DNA from 3 places in the Renibacterium salmoninarum ATCC 33209 genome. Region 3 is predicted to be linked to each of the others. Evidence: predicted binding sites of a transcription regulator. Region 3 holds the regulator's gene; each other region holds the start of a gene.
The links. The regulator LexA, encoded in region 3, represses DNA repair genes until DNA is damaged. The targets are predictions, from matches to a motif close to TCGAACANNTGTTCGA.
Positions count from the first base shown of each region.

Region 1: a site for LexA is predicted at 5,119-5,134, ahead of RSAL33209_RS11120 (LysM peptidoglycan-binding domain-containing protein). Genes of this name have one in related genera too.
Region 2: a site for LexA is predicted at 1,340-1,355, ahead of RSAL33209_RS10190 (hotdog fold thioesterase). Genes of this name have one in related genera too.

Region 1 is NC_010168.1:2,237,047-2,244,814, forward strand. Features, by position in the region: partial or broken gene RSAL33209_RS19300 (ABC transporter substrate-binding protein) at 1-800, opposite strand, end outside; gene RSAL33209_RS11095 (DUF3040 domain-containing protein) at 1,007-1,375, opposite strand; gene dinB (DNA polymerase IV) at 1,589-2,851, opposite strand; gene RSAL33209_RS18800 (hypothetical protein) at 2,838-3,143, opposite strand; gene RSAL33209_RS18805 (hypothetical protein) at 3,145-3,447, shown strand; gene RSAL33209_RS11110 (polyprenyl synthetase family protein) at 3,444-4,532, shown strand; gene RSAL33209_RS11115 (Rv2175c family DNA-binding protein) at 4,578-4,913, opposite strand; gene RSAL33209_RS11120 (LysM peptidoglycan-binding domain-containing protein) at 5,204-6,592, shown strand; gene RSAL33209_RS11125 (Stk1 family PASTA domain-containing Ser/Thr kinase) at 6,681-7,768, shown strand, end outside.
Region 2 is NC_010168.1:2,044,478-2,052,245, forward strand. Features, by position in the region: partial or broken gene RSAL33209_RS10185 (inorganic phosphate transporter) at 24-1,210, opposite strand; gene RSAL33209_RS10190 (hotdog fold thioesterase) at 1,450-1,947, shown strand; gene RSAL33209_RS10195 (P-loop NTPase family protein) at 1,944-2,537, shown strand; gene RSAL33209_RS19685 (dihydrofolate reductase family protein) at 2,480-2,812, opposite strand; gene RSAL33209_RS10205 (DHA2 family efflux MFS transporter permease subunit) at 3,150-4,631, opposite strand; gene RSAL33209_RS10210 (hypothetical protein) at 4,628-4,993, opposite strand; partial or broken gene RSAL33209_RS17130 (IS3 family transposase) at 5,088-6,353, shown strand; gene RSAL33209_RS19280 (aldehyde dehydrogenase family protein) at 6,637-7,398, shown strand; gene RSAL33209_RS19285 (aldehyde dehydrogenase family protein) at 7,350-7,768, shown strand, end outside.
Region 3 is NC_010168.1:610,849-618,616, reverse strand. Features, by position in the region: gene RSAL33209_RS03155 (SseB family protein) at 1-282, opposite strand, end outside; gene priA (bifunctional 1-(5-phosphoribosyl)-5-((5-phosphoribosylamino)methylideneamino)imidazole-4-carboxamide isomerase/phosphoribosylanthranilate isomerase PriA) at 279-1,013, opposite strand; gene RSAL33209_RS17735 (hypothetical protein) at 1,047-1,202, opposite strand; gene hisH (imidazole glycerol phosphate synthase subunit HisH) at 1,203-1,859, opposite strand; gene hisB (imidazoleglycerol-phosphate dehydratase HisB) at 1,859-2,461, opposite strand; gene RSAL33209_RS03135 (histidinol-phosphate transaminase) at 2,492-3,604, opposite strand; gene RSAL33209_RS03130 (LysM peptidoglycan-binding domain-containing protein) at 3,747-4,151, opposite strand; gene lexA (transcriptional repressor LexA) at 4,460-5,200, shown strand; gene RSAL33209_RS03120 (ATP-dependent DNA helicase) at 5,259-7,346, opposite strand; gene hflX (GTPase HflX) at 7,353-7,768, opposite strand, start outside.

The sequences.
Region 1 (7,768 bases), 1.5 Mb from region 3:
ACCGTTATTTTGCTGAGCACCGGCTTCGCGCCCCACCACTTTTCGTTAGGCACGAAGGCTGCGGTTTTGGTCGTGTTATCTAAGGCATCGAGCTTGAACGGCCCCATCCGCCAACCAGGCTTCAGATCGTTGACGAAGCCATTGTTAAAAACTTGCGGATCTACATCTGACTTTGGATGCATGAATCCTGAAGCGCCGTTTCCGATGCTAAATAGATCGGTATACGGCTCATAAATCGACTTCATCTTCACCAAGACTTCGCGGTCGTCTTTGCCCGCAGTCACTGATTCAATCAGATCGTAGCCCTGTGTTGAGGGCACATCGAAGTTCGTATTTGATCCGTTGAGCGCTTGCCACTGATTCGCAAAGGTCTTCACATCAATCGGCGTGCCGTCGTTCCAGACTGCTTTGGGATTGAGCGTATAGGTAATGGTTTGCTGGCCGTCTTTTATCTCCTCCTTGACGTCCGTGCAGTAATCCTTATTCAAGACCGGTGTGCCGTCGAGCGTTAATTTGTAACAGCCGGTGTTGTCAATTGGCTGCAACGTCTGACTCACGCCGTCGGAAAACCCGGAACTTGTGCCGAAGTTGAAGTTTGGACCGAAGTCACCCACCGCGAAAGTGAAGCTACCGCCTTGTTCCAGTTTGTCGATCGGTTGCGGATTGTTGGCAGCCAATTTGGCAGTATCCGCATCCGAGGTTGCCGACGCCGGCCCAGATGAGTTATTTCCTCCGCAGCCTGCCAGAAGCAAAACTAGTCCAAGCGCTGCCGCACCAGCGGCTAGGTGACGTCTTATCATCGGGTAAATCCTTTCGTCATTTTGCTGTCCTCACGGGCATATCTCGCAGAATTTAACACAGCAATCCCCGGAGAACCTGGCAGGCGAAAGGTGCCTGGTTTAGCGCTTACCAAACGCAAAATGCCCCGGCATCATCACCGGGGCATTTTGCGAAATATTAGGCTGTACGGCTACTTCACCGTGAAGTCAGTTATTTATTCAACAGTTCATTCGCCTCTGCGACGTTCGTCCCAGCGGTCTTCTAGCGAGCTCATAAAGCCAGTCTTGCTACGCCCGACCTTTGCGCCATCGTCCGATGCCGGGGTCTTAGCGGTTCCGCGCCGAATTGTTGCCACATACACACCGACACCCATCACCAGGAATCCTAGAACTCCGACAATGATTTGCTGAATGGTTACACCAAAGAGCAATACCAAGATGCCAACAATGCTGATCAAGACGCCAAGAATGATGTGTCGAGTTGAAAGCGTTCGGGCACGATCATCACCCAAGGCACTTGCAAACTTCGGATCAGTCGCGTGCAATTGCTGCTCCAACTGATCGAGCAACCTCTGTTCGTGCTCCGACAGGGGCATCACGACCTCCTTAAGGCCAATGCCATCTCCATGACCAACCGTTGACTGTGAGTTACACACACTCAACGAATTATGCCCTGGTTCTGGTTCCCAGTGTTGACGGCAACTTCAGCGATGGGCTGCTGCCCAGACACTTTTAGTCGTCGTCTTAACTTTAAGAATAGGCTTCTTGGCCCAGAACCGAAAGCCGGAGAGAGCCAAAGAGCTCAGTCGTTACTCATCGGTAAGTTTTTCGGGCCGTTTTGCAGCGTCATTCGCTCGTTTAAGTAGCCTTGCCGGAAGTATCTGATCTGCACCGAAACGCGCGCCTAGCGCATCAATAACCACCTCCGCACTTCGCCAGTTATCTTCGCTGCGTTCCAAGCTCAATTGCACGGCAACTTGGCCGGCAAGTTCCAAGCCTTCGCCACGCAAGCCGATCAATCGAACCGCCATTGGACGCTTACCCAAGGCTTGAAAGAGCTTCAACCCTTCCTGATACAAAAGCTGCGCGCTATTGACCGGCACCGAAAGCGTTCTTGATCGAGTAATCACGGAGAAGTCCTCAAAACGAATCTTGATTGCCACGGTTCGAGCCAGATAGCCAGCAGATCGCAGCCGCTGCCCCGTCCGGTGTGCCAACCTCAGCAATTCTCGATGCAAAATCTCATCGTCTCGAGTATCTTCTGCGAAAGTTTCCTCTGATCCGATGCTTTTGTCGATCCGCACCGGAGTAACTGCTCTGGGGTCGATTCCCCAAGACAGTCGATAGACGTGATCGCCCGTTGCACCTAGCACTCTTCGCAACATATGCACCGGTGTGTTGGCAATTTGAGCCACCGTGTGGATACCCATATCTGCTAAAACTTTTCGAGTTTTCGCGCCCACTCCCCACAATGCTTGCGCAGGCAAGGTGTGCAGGAATGCGACCGTATCTTCGTGGGGAATCAGCAATAAGCCATCCGGTTTGCTCTGGGTAGAGGCAATTTTGGCGACAAACTTTGTTGAAGCGATCCCGACCGAAGCGGTAATGCCCAGCTCGTTGCGCACGCGAGTTCGGATAAGGCGAGCAATTTCCAGAGCTGAGCCGAGCCGCCGACGCGAGCCAGCAACATCGAGAAACGCCTCATCGACGCTGAGCGGCTCTACTTTGTCTGTGATTGATTCGAAAATCTGCATCAAGACTTTAGACACTTCGTAATAGCGGGAGTGCTTAGGCTCGCAAATTACTGCCTGCGGGCAAAGTCTCATAGCAGCCGCCATCGGCATCGCAGAACGCACACCAAAGGCACGCGCCTCATATGAGGCGGAAAGAACCACCGAGCGACCCTGCGGGAAGCCGACGATAACCGGTTGACCAACTAGCTCTGGGCGTTCAAGCAACTCGACAGCTACAAAAAACGCATCCATATCCACATGAAGGATGGTGCATTCTGAGTAGCCGCTAGCCACCTCACCACCGGGTCCCTGAGTCGGTCCAGAATTAGTGCTGACCATAACTAAAGCCATAATAGTTGGGGGCACCGACAGTTAGACTGGCAAGCATGACTGAACGCCAAGCCTTTACCAAGGTCGCCATCGCCGGAGCCGGGGTACTATTTGCCCTAGCAGCTATAACAGCATGCACTGACGCCAACCCCAAGCCCAGCGAATCGACAGGTTCGGCTTCCGCTTCATCATCAGAAAAGCCCACTAGCAGCACTTCGAGCGTTAGTACCCCGCCCACTTCATCGCCGTCGGCGCAGGCCACCTCAACTGTTGGTAATTTGGTCGCCGGTTTCCCTAGCACCTTGCTGCCGTTACTCCCCGGCGCACAAGTGAAACAAAGTGCTTTCGACAAGACTAAAGAGCCTGCCGGCGCCTCCTTGGTAGGCGCTACGACGTCGTCAGCTACTGACATTGTTGCCTTCTACACCAAGGCCTTCGGCGATCAAGGTTTTAGCTTGCTGCCAGGAGAAGACGTGGGAGCAGTGGTGAGTAAAGACTTTGTGCGCAATAACGGCCAAGAAACCATCAACCTTTCGGTGACTACCGATGCTGGCACTAGCACCTTTACCTTGGGCGCAAACGTAGCGCAGGCCTCACTGAAGTGACAACGCAACCTCATAGCTCGGTGCAAGACGACTACACGCAGGCTCTTGGTCTGGAACTTCAAGAATTTCTCGCCGTTAAACGAAACGAGCTTGCCGAGATTTCTGTTGATGCCCCGGCGCTCATCGATACAATTTCTGGGCTAGTCACTGGCGGTAAAAGAATGCGCGCTCTACTGTGCTACTGGGGCTGGCGAGGAGCCGGTGGCAACCCTGAAACCAGCAGCCCTATCACCACCGCTGGCGCGGCCCTAGAACTTTTCCAAGCGGCAGCTCTCATTCACGATGACATCATTGACCGTTCAGATATACGTCGTGGGGCGCCAAGCGTTCATCGGCAATTTAGCCAATTGCACCAACGGCAGCGCTGGGCTCTCGACCCGGAGCGATTCGGGCACGCTGCAGCGATCCTTGCCGGGGACCTCTGCCTTTCCTTCAGCGAGGAAGTCTTTTCATCGATTAACGTACCGGCGCCACAAAAGGCTCGCTCCGTCTTTAACACCATGCGCGCCGAGGTGATGGCTGGGCAATATCTGGACATTCTGGAGGAGGTCGCTGGCCCATCACGGGGGCCGGAAAACGCTGTGGAACGCGCTCAGTCAATTATTCGCTACAAGTCGGCAAAATACTCCAGCGAACATCCACTAGTACTAGGCGGAGCACTAGCCGGCGCAGACGCAAATCTGCTAAGCGGATATTCTGCCTTTGCCTTGCCGCTAGGCGAAGCCTTCCAACTACGCGATGACATGCTCGGCGTCTTTGGCGATCCGGCGACTACGGGCAAGCCAGCTGGCGACGATCTGCGCGAAGGTAAACGTACCGTTTTGATCGGGTACACCTTGCGTTTAGCAGACTCGGATCAGGCCGACTTTGTCGATCAACGACTGGGCATCCCCGATCTAGGCGAAGCCGATATTGAGCAAATTCGGTCCATCATGGTTGGCTGCGGAGCAGTTGCCGCTACCGAAGACTTAATTGGCCGCTACAGTGACACGGCATTCGAAGCTCTAGATTCGCTGCCAATCGACGAAAACACCATGCTTGCTCTACGATCGATGGCTCAGGCGGCAGTCCAACGAAGCGCCTAGCGGGCCTCTACGGGTTCCCGCCTGCGGGAGAATTTGCGAGTTGCGCTACCAAGCCAAAGCTTGCGCGCGACGCCGGATCTCAGTTTTGCGTCCAGCATGCAACGCATCGATGGGACGGCCGGGCAAGGTCTCATCGGCGGTAAAAAGCCAGACGATTGCTTCTTCATCCGAGTATCCAGCGTCCAAAAGCACGGCAAAGGTGCCCTTCAGGCTGTCAACTACCCGGTCTCCGGCCAAAAATTCTGCCGGTACCGACCTAATTTTGCGCTCTCCAATGCGTATTGCCAGCAGCGCGCGCTCATCAAGAAGCGCGTGCACTTTAGTGATCGAGACATCAAGGATCTCTGCGACGTCCGGTAAAGGTAGCCAGGCTTCCACCATGGATTCCGCACTGGACGCCGGTTGATCAGTGTTTTTCGACTCTGGGTTTTCAGCAATTCTCACCTGATAATGGTGCCATATTTTTGGCTTCGCTTCAGCCAGAACTAGGAAACTAAAGCGGCAAAACACTACTAAAAAGTCGACTAGCACAGATTTCGACACGCCGGAAATCAAAATACTAATTTTCTAAGCCCACTTGTGATAATCGAAAATTCGTGTAAATTCACAATAGTCACATAGGAAACACAGTTAACTCTGGCCACTTTAGCCACTGACGATGAGGATCGACCATGACATCCCCCCCCCAGCCCAATTCCAAGGCTGCCAAGCAGGCAAAGCAGCTTGCCGTCGTCAGCACGGCCGCGCTTCCGGTCATCATGCTTTCTTCGCTAGCGCTCGCTCAGCCAGCGAATGCGGCCCCCACCAGCACTCCGCAATCCGCGGGCACGCTTAATGCCGCGGTCAAAAATGCGGTAGCTAAAGTCTTAGCAAATCGGCCTGCTGGATCTTTTATCCCGGCAGGAAACGTAGCCGCCAGTCTGCCCAATCTGAAGACAGCGACTACGCCATCGGCAATCAAGCCAGCAGCGCCGTCGTCGAGCACTTATACCGTGCGCGCTGGCGACACGATTAGCTCGATCGCTGCCCGCAATGGCCTAAACGTCAATGACGTGCTGAGCCTCAATAGCCTGGGCCAAACCAGCCTGATCTTTCCTGGCCAGCAAATCAAGCTAACCGGCGTCGCTGCCGCTGCTGCGCCGGCGGCCGGCCCGAGTGCACCGGCGAGCGGCACTGCCTCCTACACGGTTCGCGCCGGCGATACTGTCAGTGCGATCGCCGCCAAAAACGGCCTCAAACTCAACGATGTCTTGCGGCTCAACGGCCTAGGCATGACGAGCATTATCCGACCGGGACAGGTACTTCAGCTTGGTGGCAATGCCGCACCAGCCGCGCCTGCACCAGTAGCCAGCACGCCAGCGCCAGCAGCGCCGAGCGCCCCGGCACCCAGCGGCGGTTACAAGATCAAATCTGGCGACACGCTCAGCTCAATTGCCGCGCGCAATAACGTCAGCTTGAACGACTTGCTCCAAGCGAACGGGCTCTCCATGAGCAGCGTGATCTACGCCGGAAAAACGCTCAGCATTCCCTGCGCGGTAACTCCGGCGAGTAACGTCACTCCGGCTGCACCTGCCTCAGGCCCGAGCACCTTTGGCAACTACACCTACCCTGAAGCCGTAGTTTCACAAGCGAACGCTAACCGCGCCGCATTGGCCGCTGCCCCGTTGCCAAGTCAGGCCGAGATGAAACAGCTCATCGCAGCTACCGCAGCCCAAATGGGTGTGGATCCTTCCCTGGCACTTGCCTTCGCCTTCCAAGAATCAGGGTTCCAGGCCCAGGTAGTGTCGCCGGCGAATGCTATTGGCGCCATGCAGGTCATCCCGCAGTCAGGGCAATGGGCCTCCGAGATGGTCGGACGTCATTTGAACCTCCTCAACCCGCAAGACAATGTGGTTGCAGGCATTGCCATCATCCGCGCGTTAGTACGTACCTCCCCCTCGGTAGAAACTGCAATCGCTGGCTATTACCAAGGTCAGACTTCGGTCAAGCTCTACGGCATGTACTCGGATACCAAGGACTATGTTGCGGCAGTACTTTCGCACCAAAACAACTTTCGCTGAGTAGCTAATCTGCTTGCTTAGGTAACGAAAAGCTCCCGATTCCGTGTTGGATTCGGGAGCTTTTCGCATCAGCATCTAGGATCGAAGGGTGCAAGATAAGGTTCAAGAGCCGTTGGTTGGCACACTCGTCGACCAGCGGTATCAAGTGTTGAGCAAGGTAGCGCGTGGCGGGATGGCCACGGTGTACCTTGCCACTGACCTGCGCCTGGACCGAGAAGTGGCGCTCAAAGTGCTGCATCCGCGTCTGAGCATGGACGATTCGTTCCTCGACCGATTGGGGCGCGAAGCGAAGGCTGCTGCCCGGTTGTCGCACCCGCACGTGGTTGGCGTACTGGACCAAGGTGAAGAGCTACGCGACGGTCACCAGCTGGCCTATCTGGTGATGGAATACATTCCGGGCCACACTTTGCGTGATGTTCTCAACGACCACGGTGCCTTGTCGCCGCGACTTGCCTTGGCCTATCTCGACGCCGTGGTTGAAGGATTAGCCGCAGCACACCGTGCAGGCTTAGTGCACCGTGACGTCAAGCCCGAAAATGTACTGATTGCCGACGACGGTCGAATCAAGGTGGGCGACTTTGGCTTAGCCCGAGCGGTTACCACCTCGACCAGTACCGGAACCCTGATCGGTACCGTGGCTTACCTCTCCCCCGAGCTAGTTATGGGTAAGCCTTCCGATGCGCGCAGCGATATTTATGCCGCCGGAATTATGCTTTTCGAGCTGCTCACCGGTGAGCAGCCATTCCGTGGTGAGGTGCCAATTCAGGTCGCCTATCAACACGTGAATTCCGTGGTGCCGCCGCCCTCCAGCGTGCTACCCGGCCTGGCCCCAGACCTGGACGAACTTGTTCGCTGGTGCACGGAATCTGATCCAGAAGATCGCCCGCACGATGCAAATGCATTACTTGGTGAACTCCGGCATATTCGAACCTCCCTGACCGACGCCCAACTTGATTTCAGCGGTGATCCGAACCGCACCGCGGCAGTCCCTGCGCCGCCGTCGTTCCCGCCGAGTTCTGCCGGACTCACCGAAGCTCTCAGTAGCGCCGCTCAGCCCACCGAGATTTTCACCGGGCCGCCGGCGCCGCAAGCAACGACAATCATGGACCGGCAGGTCAATCCGACCACCATGATGGAACGCCCAGCTCCGCTGACAGTGGATACGGAAGACGCGCC
Region 2 (7,768 bases), 1.4 Mb from region 3:
AAAAAAGGCATTCCAGTTGATGTTCATTTCGTGCTCCTGATTTTCGGCTGACGACCAGCGCGCTTGACGATGTCAGCAGCCGCCTCAACCTCGGCAACGCCGCTAATGTCGTGACCCTTGCTGCGCCGCGAGTACAAGAAGATTGCTGCTACGCCAGCCACACCGAGCACCGCGTCGATGATCAATCCGACAAGGCCAAGCTGCGCAATGAATGCGGCAATGGCACCGACTATTGCTGCCGCAGGCAAAGTGAACAACCAGCCCACAGCAATTTTTCCGGCCAGCCGCCAGCGCACCACCGCGCCAGGACGGCCCAAGCCGGAGCCAATAACCGATCCAGAAGCGACCTGCGTGGTAGACAGGGCGAAACCCAGGTGCGATGAAGCCAGAATTGCGGCAGCGGTGGAGGTCTCTGCGGCAAAGCCTTGTGCGGGCTTGACCTCGGCGAGGCCGGTGCCAAAAGTTTTGATAATTCGCCAGCCGCCCGAATAGGTGCCTAGCGCAATCGCCAATGCACAGGAGGCAATAACCCAGAATTGTGGGTCGTTACCGGCTGCTTGATACCCATCAGAAACCAAGACCAGGGTAATAACACCCATGGTTTTCTGAGCGTCGTTCGTGCCGTGCGCTAACGCAACTAATGAGGAGGAAAAATCTGTGCGTGCCGGAATCCACCACGCCGGCTTGGCAGGTTGCTGCCACTTTCGGCAACTCGCTGAGTGATCGCATAAGCCACCAGCGTGCAAACGAAGGCAACGAATCCGGCTACCACCGGTGCCAGCAGCGCCGGCAAAATCACGTTGCTCAGTAGCACGCGGTAATTGACTACACCGAAACCGGCACCGACAATAGCCGCGCCAATGAGACCACCGAACAAGGCATGCGAAGAGCTCGAAGGTAAGCCCAGCATCCACGTCAGCATGTTCCAAAGCACAGCGCCAAGTAAGCCTGCAAAGATGAATGCTGGCGTGATACTGACGCCACCGGACCCCTCTTTGAGCAGGTTTCCGGAAATAGTCTTGGCAACCTCAGTCGAGAGAAACGCGCCAACAAGGTTTAAAACTGCTGCCAACCCGACGGCGACTTTGGGCTTGATTGCCCCGGTCGCGATCGGCGTCGCCATCGCATTCGCCGTGTCATGAAAACCATTGGTGAAGTCGAAAAACAGTGCGACTGCGATCACCAAAACGACGATGACCATTAAGTCCACGAGGACCCCTGACTTTGCCTTACAACGAACACGACCAAGAACGGGTCAGGCAATCTGTGCCACCGGACCTTGAAGATCATATCCTCAGTTTGCTGAGAGTTATCCAGATGCGATTCTTAGTCTGCTGCCTCAAGCAACAGTTCTAAACCCCGTTGGACTTTTGGTCCTGAGCCGCGGCTGCCCGCCTTCTTGGCCCTGAAAGACTTGGTTTGGCCGTCAGGGCGTGCCAGCCTATAGCTATGACTCATAGTGACGACGCGCACTCGAAGGCGCCAAACCCTTTCGAAAAACAACTGACCGATGCCGGAGTTCCCGCAGAATTTCATCAGATGTTAAGCCAACATAGCCTGGGTACTCTGACGGTAAAGCTCGGAATCAAGTTCTTGGAATTGAGCGTCGAGCGCGTGGTTGCCACCATGCCGGTGGAAGGTAATACTCAAGTCACCGGTATCCTGCACGGCGGGGCGCATGTGGTTCTGGCAGAAACGCTCGGTTCGTTCGCGGCCGGAATCCATGCAGGCTTTGGCAATCGGCAAGCTCTGGGTGTTGAAATTGGCGCAAGCCATCACCGGGCAGCGGCTCAAGGCTTAGTCACCGGAACATGCACACCGATTCACCTTGGCAGAACGTTGACCACCCATGAAATCGTGATGACTGATGAACAGGGCAGACGGCTCTCCACGGTTCGAATGACTAATATGATCCGTGAGGTACAACCCAATAACGCCGCGAAATGACCGACAGAGAACCGTCTAATACGAGGAACATTCTTCCACACGAGGCGAGCCGAGTTCTCATCTACGGCGTGACCGGTTCTGGAAAATCCACCTTAGCCATTGTTTTGAGCAAAATCAGCGGCATCGAAGCGCACTTGGTCGACGAAGAGTTCGGTTGGCTACCAAACTGGACATCGCGACCGCCAGTAGAGATTCGTGAGTTGGTAGCGCCGGTAGTCGCCGGCGACGCCTGGATCTTTGATTCGGCGTACGCCACCTTTCGAGATTTAGTCACGCCCCGAGCTCAACTCATTCTTGGCCTGGATTACTCACGGGCACGCACCCTGGCCCAACTACTTCGTCGGACGGTCAAACGAATCATCAGCAAAGAGCCTGTTTGCAATGGCAACATCGAAACGTGGCGAAGTCTGTTGTCGAAGGACTCGATCGTGGCCTGGTATTTCAAGTCATTCAACCGCAAGCGCTCCACGATGCGCCAACTGGCCAAAACAGCCAGCATTGTGCCCAGAGTCTTGTTGTTTAAGAATCCTCGTCAGACGGCAGACTGGTTAAATTCGCTCAAAGCCGCCGCCGAGTCCCGGAACCGGTAACGAAGCTCAACCATTCCTTTGCCAAACACGGTGTGCTCTAAAAGCTCCAGCGGCAAGGTTGGGCTTTTCAACGGTAATAAGGGCTTGCCCGCGCCGAGCACCGTCGGAATGAGAGTCAGCAACATCTCGTCTAGCAGACCCAATTCTTGGAATTGCGCCACCAGGTTGCCACCGCCAACCAACCAGAGGTTCTTCTCCCCCCCCCCCCCCCGCGGCAAGGAGCGCGTCCCGATGTACCGGAGCAACGTCGCCAGCCACGAAACGAATATCCGCACCGGTAAATGTAGTGAGGTCAGGCAATTCTGTGTGGCTGAACACCCAGGTGGGTACGTCCGGGTAAGGCCAGGCGTCAAGATCTTGACTGAGTAGAAAACGAAAGGTGTCGGCGCCCATCATGAGGGCACCGACACCGTCGTAAAAACGCTGATAAGCAGCTTCCTGGCCATCTGCACCGTTGAATTCAAAGAGCCAGGCTAAGTCGTCATCAGCTGTGGCAATAAAACCATCGAGGCTGGCGGCGACAAAATACTGCGTTGAGTTCATAATCTTCACAGTAGGCGAAGGCCCCGACAGTTTGGATCACCAGTCTGTTGAGATGGGAAGCTAGCTATTTCACTCGCCGGCAAATGCCGGAACTTCGTCCTTCTTTTGGCTAGTCTTCTTCGGTTTGACGAAGAAAATCGCTGCGAGTACGCCAACCAAAATCACCGCGGCGGGTACAAACATTGACTGCCCCATCGCCGTCGAGAATCCGGCACGCAAGAACTCTGGCAAAGGACCTTCGCCGGCAGGTGCGGCACCAGCAGGTGCGTGCGGCAAGTTCTCGTTGAGCCGAGCTTGCATCACCGCAGCAATTGCTGCCGAACCCAAAACAGCACCAATTTGGCGAGTTGTGTTGAATACGCCAGAACCAGCGCCAGCCAGCCTTGGGTCAAGGTTCCGGGTAGCGGTCATCGAGACCGGAGCCCAGATTCCCGCATTTGCGAACCCGAATAATGCGATCGGGAACAACAGCAGCCAAATCGGCACGTCAGCGGTAAGGATTGATCCCATCCAGAACAGCGCTACGGACAAGATTGCAAAGCCGCCAATTGCGAAATAGCGAGGATCTACCTTGTTGAGCAGCTTGCCAACCACGGGTGCCAAACCGCCAGAAATCAGCGCCATCGGCACCAAAAGCAATGCAGCCTGGGTGGGCGTCAGCGTGCGGACGTTCTGAGCATAAAGCATCAGCGGCAACACCATCGAGGTGATGGTGAACCCCGTTGCGGAGATCGCCAAGTTAGCCAGCGAGAAATTCCGATCCTTGAAAAGAACCAAAGGCAACAACGGTTCCGCCCGGTTGAGACGCTGCCAAATAACAAACAACACCATCAACACAATGCCGGTAATGATGAGGGACCAGATGGGGATCGGTCCAGTAATCTTGCCCCAGTTGTAGGATTCTGCTTCTTGGATACCGAAGACTATGCAGAACAGACCTAAACCGCTAAGCACCACGCCAAGCCAGTCAAAGCGGTGCGCCGTGGTGGGCAGCGTCGGAACGAGTCGTGCGGCAAAGATGAATCCAATCACACCGACCGGAACGTTGATGTAGAAGATCCATTCCCAACCGGCGGCATCAACCAATACTCCACCCAAGATCGGACCAACCAAGGTGGCAACACCGGCCACGGAACCCCAGAGTCCCATCGCTGAGCCACGGCGTTCTGTCGGGAAAACCCGGGTGATGACGGCCATCGTTTGCGGCGTCATCAGAGCTGCACCAAGTCCTTGAACAACCCGCGCCAAGATCAACATCTCAATGCTGTTGGACAATCCACACCAGGCTGAGGACAGTGTGAAGACGACCAACCCGATCAAATAGATGTTTTTCGGGCCGAAGCGGTCGCCCAAGCGGCCGGTGATCAGCAATGGAACGACATAAGCCAAAAGATAGGCTCTGGTTACCCAGACCGCCTGATTAATATCGGCGTCGAAGCTCTTCATAATTGATGGCATCGCCACCGTAACAATGGTCGAATCGACCAAAATCATAAAGAAGCCGATGACAAGCGACCAAAGCGCCGGCCATGCTCTTGCATGTTGATTCATGATTTTTCCTTGAAAGTGTCAGTGTGGGTGTTTGCGGTAAGTAAATGTGGCGCTTCAGCGACGATTCTGGGGAAGATCGACCAGATGATCTTGCCTTGCTCCAGATCGACGATGATGCCGTCTAACCAGGCCAGCTCTGCCTGAAGCATCGCGAGCGAGTATTCGTAATTCAAATAAAACTGCCGAATTTCGGCATCTACTCCGGTGAGTAGCGTTTCGGTTTTGGCGGCTTGTTCACGCAGCGATACTTGCCGCTCTCGCAGTAAGCCGACCACTTGTTCTGCCGGTAAATCATGAGCTTCAGCGATTCCTCGGCGGAATCCCGGGTATTCATTGACTACTTCGCGAAGCAGAAAGCTCACGTGTCCGTGCAGAGCTTCGTAGCCAGCGGGCAAAATCGTGTACCTGAATCGCCCCGGTGTGTCCGGAGACTTTCTTGTTTGAGAGGATCAGGACATGGCAGGGAAAACTACGACACGGTATCCGCAGGAGTTGAAGGATCATACGGTGCGCATGGTGGCGGAGATGGAGGGTGCGTCTTCGGCGTGGGCGGCGATGCAAAAAGTTGCCCAGCTTTTGGGTGTGGGTGTGCCGGAAACGGTGCGTAAATGGGTCCGGCAAGCCGAGATCGATGTTGGTACTAGAACTGGAACAACGAGCACGGAATCGGCCGAGCTGAAACGGTTACGGCGTGAGAACGCTGAGCTGAAACGGGCGAACGCGATCCTTCGGAGTGCTTCAGCTTTTTTCGCGGTCGAACTCGACCGCCACAAAACTGATCGTGAAATACATCAAGGACCATGCCGGTCACCGCGAGAATAATGGATTGCGGTGGGGTGTCGAGTCGATCTGCCAGGTGCTTACTGGGACGGGGTGAAGACCACCCCGTCCACGTACTACGAATGGGTGGATAAAACACGATCTCACCGAGAACAACGTGATGAGGTGCTCAAGCCCGTGATCCAGAAGGTGTATGCCGCTAATTACGGGGTTTACGGCACCAGGAAAGTCTGGTTGGCGATGAACCGTGAAGGTGTGCCGGTGGCCAGGTGCACGGTAGAACGGCTCATGGGGTTACTTGGCATACAGGGTGTGGTCCGTGGCAAGGTCAAACGCACCACGATCAAAGACTCGAAGGCGGCCCGAGCGAAGGACTTGGTCCGCCGTGATTTCACACCAACGGCACCGGATCGGCTATGGGTAGATGATTTCACCTATGTTTCGACCTGGTCCGGGTGGGTCTATGTTGCCTTCGTGATCGATGCCTACTCTCGGAGGATCCTGGGCTGGTCAGCGAGTGCTTCTATGAACACCGTGCTAGTGCTCAACGCAGTTAATCAGGCAATCTGGAGTCGTGAACGGGCCGGGGCTGAGATTTCCGGGGTGATTCATCATCACGATGCCGGGGCTCAATACGCCTCCTTGGCCTTCACCGAACGCCTGGCCCAGGCCGGTATCCGCCCCTCGATCGGTTCTGTGGGTGATAGTTACGACAACGCCTTGGCGGAAACCATCAACGGGCTTTATAAGACCGAGCTGATCAAACCCGGCAAGCCCTGGCGGACTCTAGAAGAAGTCGAAATCGGCACCGCTGAATGGGCCGATTGGTACAACCACCGAAGGCTCTACCAGTACTGCGGAGACATCCCACCAGTAGAGCTAGAAAACCACTACTACAATCACTACCAGAGCACGGCAGCCGCCGACAGGCTCATCGTCTGAGAAACCCTCCGGACACACCGGAGCGATTCATGCCTCGTACGGGTGCATCGGGCGCTCCATGACGAGACCAAGCACCGCTGCACCCAAGGGCGTGACCTCGACCATGGCATTGCCTTTCTACAAGATTGATTAGATCGGATGAATTATTCCAACTGGAATATATCAAGATTGATTACCCCGTGCAACTATGATCTGCAAAAGATTGACGTGATCCGGCCCACATGGTTGTCTAATAGTCATCTGGTCAGACCACTGAAATATCTTCTCGCGAAGGCGGCTCAGCATGCGAACGACGGCGTACCCAGACGGACTGCCAATTGGCGAAACTTGCCTAGCATGCCAGGATTCGAGCCCCGTACAGTTCCCTTTCGACGGAACGGTGATTGGCCAAGCGCCGTGCGGAAATACTGCGAACGCCAGTTCCGCCGTAGATTTCGCGGCAGCTGTGGCACCGGTTGTTGCGGCGCTCAGTGCCGGTAAACGTCGCAGAATTCTGCACCACGTTGCCGCCGCTTTAGCGACGCATCAAGATCAGCTCATCGATTTGCTGGTCTTAGAAACCGGAAAGCCTCTTGTTGACTGTCGAATAGAACTCTCCCGAAGCCTAGCCACTTGGACCGCCTCGGCTGAAGAGGTGGCCCAGCTGCACGGTGAGACCGTTCCGCTCGATGTGCAGCAAGCCGGTGAAGGCATGTTTGGCTACTGGACCCGCCAACCGGCCGGCGTCGTCGTCGGAATCACTGGCTTCAACTATCCGTTGTTACTTGCCTCGCACAAACTAGCTCCTGCCCTGGCCGCGGGCTGCCCGGTCATAGTCAAGCCAGCACCGCAAACACCGCTGAGTACCTTGTGGCTGGTAAACCTCATCCGGCAAGCGCTTGCTTCCGAAGACGTCCCGTTGAGCTCCGTCCAAGCTGTCACCGGCGGCGTGGACGTGGGCGAAACCCTAGTCAGCGATGCCAGGGCGCCGTCGTCTCGTTTACTGGCTCAGCTGCCGTGGGGCACCAAATTGCCCGAAGCGCCGCACCCCGGAAAGCCGTTCTAGAACTTGACTCGAATGCGGCAATGATCATCGCGGCCGACGCCGACCTGCCTGCAGCCGTTGATGCCGTGCTTCGCGGCGGCTTTTACGCCAGTGGCCAAGCCTGCATCTCAGTGCAGCGGGTGATTGTGGAGGCAGCGATTGCTGATGAGTTTGAAACTGCTTTAGTTGCCGCCATGCCTCAGGTAATTTATGGCGATCCTCGAGCGGAAACTACCCGAATTGCGCCACTGATCGACGCCCAGGCAACTTCGCGCGTGCACGATTGGCTTGCGGCCGCGAGCAACGCTGGCGCGAGAACGATCTATTCCGGTGCCGCCAATGCGTCCGCGGCAAAAGCCCAGCTCCCGCCCACGGTGCTAGCAGACGTGCC
Region 3 (7,768 bases):
CGTTGCTGTGGCCACGATCGGGACGAAAACCCGGGCCTGCGCAAGGCTGGCCACTACCGCGGCTTCATCAGCACTACCCTCGACGAGCCCAGCAAGTGCCAATGACAACTCTTGATTGGCGGCGCCGTCGTCATCGTCAAACTGGTGGTATTGCTCGTTTAGCTCTCGCCCTTGCCAAGGCTGCCCGGCGGTATCGCTCTCGCCACCGGCGCCGCGCAATGCCGCCGCAATATGTGGCGGCAGAGCTGCACTCCCCTGTTGCTCATGCCCGGATTGATTCATCGCCTGCCGGCAACATCCAACGCTTCTGGCAAGGTGAACGCGCCAGCATAAAGGGCTTTACCCACAATTGCGCCCTCTAAACCGTGCGGAACTAGCGCGCGAAGTTGCACCAAATCGTCCAAGCTAGATACTCCACCAGACGCTACTACTGGCCTATCGGTGCGTTCCAACATCTGTTGTAAAAGTTCAATGTTCGGCCCACGCAGCGTGCCATCTTTAGTGACGTCGGTCACCACGTAACGTGCGCAACCGGCGTCTTCAAGCCTGGCCAGCACTTCCCAGAGATCCCCGCCATCTTTCGTCCAACCGCGTGCGGCCAGAGTAGTGCCGCGTACATCAAGGCCAACGGCAATCTTGTCACCAAAACGTTCAATGGCCCTTGCAGTCCACACCGGATCTTCCAACGCTGCGGTACCCAGGTTCACCCGCTCCGCACCAAGCTTCAAGGCACCTTCAAGTGAGGCGTCATCCCGAATACCACCGGAGAGCTCTACTTTTACGTTCAATTGCGCCACGACATCGCGGAGCAATGCTAGGTTCGAGCCTCGGTCGAAAGCCGCGTCCAGGTCAACCAGATGCACCCATTCAGCGCCGTCTTGCTGCCAAGCCAAAGCAGCATCGATCGGGGCACCGTAGCTTGTTTCGCTGCCGGCTTCACCCTGCACTAAACGCACGGCTTGACCGTCAGCAACGTCAACGGCGGGCAATAATTCGAGAATCATCTCGGTCATGGTTCCTCTGGTTCTTTTTGCGTTTCAGGCGAATTATTGGTTAAGAGTGAATAGGTAGGCGGCAACAAGCGACATCACCGCGACGACGGCGAACGCGATCGGCACCCAGCGTGGGGCCTTTTGCTGCCAGAAGGCGATGACGCCGCCGATCATCAGGCCGCCTAGGCCCATCAAGAGAAGCGGAATCATTCAAGCCACCTGGTTCCGGCCGGTCGCTGGAAGCGAATCGACCCAGTTTTTTAACAACCGAGCTCCGGCATCGTCAGATTTCTCGGGATGGAATTGTGTTGCACAGAGTGGGCCATTTTCCACTGCTGCAATGAACTTGGCGCCGTGCTCGCTCCACGTCACCGCGGGCGGTTTCATTTTTGGCTGGGTTACATCGAAATCCCAGTGCTGCACGCCATAAGAGTGCACAAAATAGAAACGCTCATCACGAACACCGTCGAAAAGCATGCTGTCCGCCGGAGCCTGGACCGTATTCCAACCCATGTGAGGAACTACGTCTGCAGGAAGAAGCTCAACTGTTCCCGGCCATTCGCCCATTCCTGGTTCCGAATTTCCGTGTTCAACACCAGCCTCGAAGAGAATCTGCAAGCCTACGCAAATGGCTAAGACCGGCCTACCACCTGCGACTCGCCTGCCAATCATTCGAAGTGCATCGACGCTTTTAAGCTCTTTCATGACGGTAGCAAAAGCACCCACTCCGGGCACCACCAGCCCATCAGCGTTGAGCACATCGTCGGCTTTAGCACTGAGCGTCACTTCAGCCCCGGCTCGTTCCAATGCACGCACGGCAGAGCGAACGTTTCCTGAGCCGTAATCAAGAACCGTTACGGTAGCCATCACAGCAGTCCCTTTGTCGACGGAATGCCATCGACACGCGGGTCCGATTCGACCGCGGAGCGAAGCGCTCTGGCAAAAGCTTTAAACTGAGCCTCAACAATATGATGCGGGTCTCGACCGGCGAGCACTCGCATGTGCAGACAAATTTGCGCGTGCAAAGTTATCGCTTCGAAGACGTGCCTGGTGAGCGAACCGGTGAAGTGACCGCCAATGAGGTGGTACTCCTGCCCCGCTGGTTCACCACTATGCACAAGGTAAGGGCGACCGGAAACGTCGACGACGGCGTGTGCCAGTGCCTCATCGAGCGGAATCGTTGCCTCACCGAAACGCCGGATTCCGGCTTTATCGCCCAATGCGGTGCGTAGTACTTCGCCCAGGGTAATAGCCACGTCTTCTACTGTGTGATGCACGTCGATATCTGTGTCACCCGACGCTTTCACCCTCAGATCGATGAGTGAATGCTTTGAGAGCGCAGTCAGCATGTGGTTGTAGAACGGCACAGTCGTCTCAATCTCAGACTTGCCCGTTCCATCTAGGTTCACCTCAACCAGAACAGAAGACTCGGAGGTGCTCCGTTCCAATCGCGCAGTGCGCATGCTCATGAGTTTCCTTTGTTGAATCAGAGTATTGATCTAGTCTACGGAACCGTGCGGGACCGGATTCCCTAACAATCTGGCGGTATGTTCAAGAAAAGCAGAGGTCTCTTGTTCGGTACCCGCTGTCACCCGCAAACTTCCGGCTATTCCGACGTCGCGAATCAACACGCCAACATCGAGCAAACCTTGCCAAAGCCCTTGCGGATCCGGCACACCGCTGAAAAAGACAAAATTGGCATCAGAACGAGCCGGGTTAAGCCCCAGCTGCCGGAGTCCCGCCACAATGCGATCACGTTGGACTTTGATGTCTTCAACATTGGCTTGTAATGATTCAGAGTGCGCCAAGGCAGCAATAGCAGTTGCCTGCGTCAAAGCGGAGAGATGGTACGGCAGCCGCACCAAACGCAGCGCATCAGTAATCTCTTCGGCTGCGGCAAGATAGCCGAGCCTCGCGCCTGCCAGCGCAAACGCCTTGCTCATGGTGCGCGAAACGATCAGTCGCTCCCGGCCAGGCAACAAGGTCAGCGCGCTTGGCGCATCACTCTGCGCAAACTCAGCGTAAGCCTCATCAACTATGACAATGGTTTGTGAGGCAGCGCCGGCGTCGTAGACCGCCTCGACAACATCTAAACCCAGCGAAGTGCCGGTTGGGTTGTTCGGCGAACACAAGATGACAACATTCGGCGAAAACTCAAGCACCTGCTCAGCTGCAGCACTGGCGCTTAACGAGAAATCCTCGCCTCTGCGACCGGCTAGATACTTAGTCCCGGTTCCGCTGGCGAGCAACGGATACATTGAGTAGGTAGGCGGAAAACTGAGTAAACTCCGTCCGGGGCCACCAAAAGCTTGCAAGATCTGCTGAAGAACCTCATTAGAGCCATTGGCCGCCCAAATATTACTCAGGCTGAGGTTGTGGCCAAGATAGTTGGCAAGCCATGTACGTAACTCGACGAAATCTCGATCTGGATAGCGGTTCAAACCTGCTAGCGAAAGCTCTACTGCCTTCATAATTGCCGCTTTAGCGTCAGCGGGAACTCCATGAGTATTTTCATTGACGTTCAGTAAAATCGGAACGTCTAGTTGCGGGGCGCCGTAGGGTTCTAAACCATGCAAATCATCGCGGAGCGGTAGCCGGCTCAGTTTCGCCATCCGCTCTGCGGGAACTTGTTCACTCACCGAGCTAGTTTACGGGAGGGCCTCATCTACTGCGAAAACAGAGGCGATGTTACTCGTCACGCAAGTAATTCACATCGCTCTAACCGCGGGCCGGAAAACCTGAAGAAATGAACGTTTATTTACCCGGCACAAAAATCTGCTGCCCTGGCGACAATACCGAAGTCGACAAGCTGTTGAGCTGCACAATCTCAGAAACCACATCACGAAGATCACGATTAAGGCCCGCTTCAGCAGCGATCGACCAAATCGATTCACCCGACTGAACGGTTACCTTACTTGCCTCGATACCAGATGCAGAGTCGACGCTGGCTTTCAAAGGAGAGGTCAAAACACCCACCAGCACCAAAGCTAAAACGGCGAGCAAAACGAACGGCACCCCGATAAATACCAATCGTCCCCTACGCGTCAGCCGAAGGGACCGCTTTGAAGGTTCTACGGGCTTCAAAACCTCGCCGGAGCTACCTTCGCTCGAAACTGTGGCACTGATCCGTCGAACTGAATGAATACTGATTGCCGACATCGCTATCACCTTCCTGGTCGTCGATTCGAATTCGTGCCCCATGGCTGACATTTGCCATACCGATCTATAGAACATGTTTTCGAATCATCTGATACATTTTTAGCACATGTAAACGAGACTTGCCAAGACTCGCTAGAACATATATTTGAATTTGGGCCCCGAGTGCCTTAATCTGAAGTCAGACCTTGCTAAGAAGGCGACACTCGAAGCTGTTTCGTTCATGTCACTATTCCATCAGCGAGCACCGACAGTATTCGTTGATCGATCTAGCAAGGTACCTAGTTCCAAGCTCTGGAAGGTGGATCGAAATGGCAGCACAGGACAATCAGAATGGGGCGCTCTCCGCGCGCGCCAAGCTGAAGGGCCTCACGATGCGACAGAAGAAGATTCTGGAATGCATCCAACGCTCCATTAGCGCCAACGGCTATCCACCGTCGATGCGCGAAATTGGCGATGTTGTGGGCTTGGCTAGCCTCTCTAGCGTTACGCATCAGCTTTCGCAATTAGAAAAACAGGGCTATTTACGCCGAGATCCTAAAAGACCCCGAGCTATGGAAGTTCTTATTCCGCTGACTCTTGAAAGCGGCTCCGTTGACATTGAAGGACTCGAAGATGCTGAACAGCTTCGCAGCTCAGCCAAAGGTCTCAACGTCGCTCAATTAGGTAGCGCGCAGGACACCGCAATGGTGCCTCTCGTCGGCCGAATCGCTGCCGGTGGGCCAATTCTGGCGGACCAAGTGGTAGACGATGTGATGCCGCTGCCGCGTCAGCTAGTCGGCCATGGCGAGCTGTTCATGCTCAAAGTCGCCGGGGACTCCATGATCGACGCGGCTATCTGCGACGGCGACTGGGTGGTTGTCCGACGTCAAAATGAAGCGATCAACGGCGATATCGTTGCCGCGTTGCTCGATGATGAGTCAACAGTTAAGACCTTCAGGCAGCGCGATGGGCATACTTGGCTTCTGCCACAGAACACGCAGTATGAACCGATTTTGGGTGACTACGCAACGATTATGGGTAAGGTCGTCACGGTTCTTCGAGCGCTATAAAACGCGGCGCAATACCTCGACGCCCTAACGCTTGCAGTCCTAACGCTTGACGCCTTGACTAATGCGCCAAGCGTTGAAGTGCGGAAAGGGCGACTTTTCGGTCAGTCGTTGCCCAAAATGGCGGCAGGGCGGCGCGCAAAAACCCGCCATATCTGGCGGTTGCTAATCGTGAATCTAGGACCGCAACAACCCCTCGGTCGGTGGATGACCGAATCAAACGCCCTGCACCTTGCGCCAATCTGATTGCCGCATGCGTTGCCGAGATCGACATAAACCCATTGCCTCCTGATTGGGCAACTGCACGGGTCCGTGCCGTCATCAGGGGATCATCCGGCCGTGGAAACGGGATTCTATCGATTGTTACCAGTCGGCAGGAGTCGCCTTGCACATCAACGCCTTGCCACAATGACATGGTGCCAAAAAGACAGGTGTTTGGCTCGGCTTCAAACTGCTTGATCAGCGCCGCCATCGAGGTTTCACCCTGACACAAAATATCCAGTTGAAGACGTGACCTCATTTCAGCTGCCGCGTCCTCTGCCGCTTTCCGCGAGGAGAAGAGGCACAAGGCTCCGCCACCTGAGGCCAATAAGAGTGCTTCCAACTCGTCCAATTGTGCGGGCGAGTTACCGCGCCCGGGCTTCTCTAAATGAGCTGCCACGTACAACATGCCTTGTTTCGGATAGTCGAACGGACTGCCCACATCGGCGCCGGTCCAGCTTGGCGCGCCATTGCCTAACAGGCCGAGCCCGCCCGCTGTAGGTTCAAATGCCTCACCGATAGCAAGCGTTGCCGAAGTCAGGATCGCGGTGTGTTCGCCAAAGAGGCCATCACGTAGTTTCATGGCAACACTGAGGGGCGCGATATTGACCGTTGCGGGCTCAGCTTCATCCGCTGGAGCGTAGCCTCGCTTCGGATCAAAGTTGCCTTGTCTCGAGATCCAGACCACTTCGCCAGATTCAGCAACCGCCAATAGCCGCTCGCACAACTCCAAAATCAGCAGTAACCGTGATCGTGCCATTTGTCGGCCGCCGTCTGAGACTTGTGAAGACTCGCCTTTGGAGTCAGACAACGCCACCCGAGTTGCTTCACGAAGCATGCTGATCGCATCCAATTGACGCTGCGCCAAGCCGTCCGGCAACCAACCGGCCTCGACTCCGTGCAACACCTCATCCAAGGCATTCGCGGCTGCGTGTAGGTCATCAACGCTGATTGCGGTGTGCCGACGCGCGCCGCTTGCCGCCGCATTGACCATCGCCGAAGAAAGTTGTCCTGAAACAGTGCTAGTTACTCGATCGACGAGCTCATGGGCTTCGTCGACGACCACTACGTCATATTCAGGTAATACCGCGAGGCCTTCAAAGGCGCTAATCGCCAGCATTGCGTGATTGGTCACCACAACGTCTGCTTTCGCACCACGGGCCCGCGCCTGTTCGCTAAAACATTCGGTCGCCATCGGGCACTTTTGCGCACCAAGGCATTCAATCGAGGTAACTGAAACCTGGCGCCAGGCTCGATCTGTTACGCCGGGGGTTAGTTCGTCTCGGTCCCCCGTGCTCGTCTCCTCAGCCCACTCCCGCAAGCGCACCACCTCGCGACCCATTGCAGTAGTGGGACCGGAGCCTGGTAGGTGCACCACCGATGTGTCTTCACCTAGGGCAAAAAGCTGGCCGTCTTCAGGCTCGTCGGTCGGAAACCCGCCGGAGACTTTGTGCCGACATAAATAGTTGCTACGGCCCTTGACCAAAGCCACGTCGATCTTCCGGCCCAAAACTGGTTCGATCGCGGCTAGTAGCCTTGGCAAGTCCCTGCCAACGATCTGGGCTTGCAGGGCAAGCGTGGCCGTCGCAACCAATGAGGGTTTGTCATTGCCCAAAGCATGCACGATGAGCGGGATTAAATAGGCCAAAGACTTACCGGTGCCAGTGCCGGCCTGGACTAGCAGGTGGTCGCCCGATTCAATCGAGCGCACCACATGCCGGACCATTTCGTGCTGGCCGGGACGTTGCTGCCCACCCATGGCATTGACCGCTGCATCAAGCAGTTCCAATGCCAATTTTTCCGGGTTCTCCGCCGAAACTTGAGCACGAGCTGGCTCAGTTGTCGCGGCATCGCTGGAAAGTGGCGTGTCAGTCGTTGTATCAGCCATTAGTGCTTAGCCCCGGTGGGCGAACTCCTTCAGTTCAGCGGCCAGGCCTTCTCGGACCTTTACCTTGAGCCAAGTGCCGGCTTCCCCGTGCTCCTGACTCAGTATTTCAGCATCTGTTTGATGCAATTTACTGACCAAGTCGCCCCGGTCATAAGGAATCATCAATTCCAACTCCACTCCGGGTCGCGGAATGGCCTGGCTAATGAGTTCTAAGAGCTCATCAATACCCTGACCAGTTCTGGCCGAAACCAAAACTGAGCGAGTTTCACGCTGAGTCAGCCGCTGAATCACCAGCGGGTCCGCGGCGTCAGCCTTATTGAGCACAATGATCTCCGGGATCTTACGCGCATCGACCTCGGAGAGCACCTCTCGGACCGCCGCAATCTGCCCTTCTGGGTCTGGATGCGATACATCGACAACGT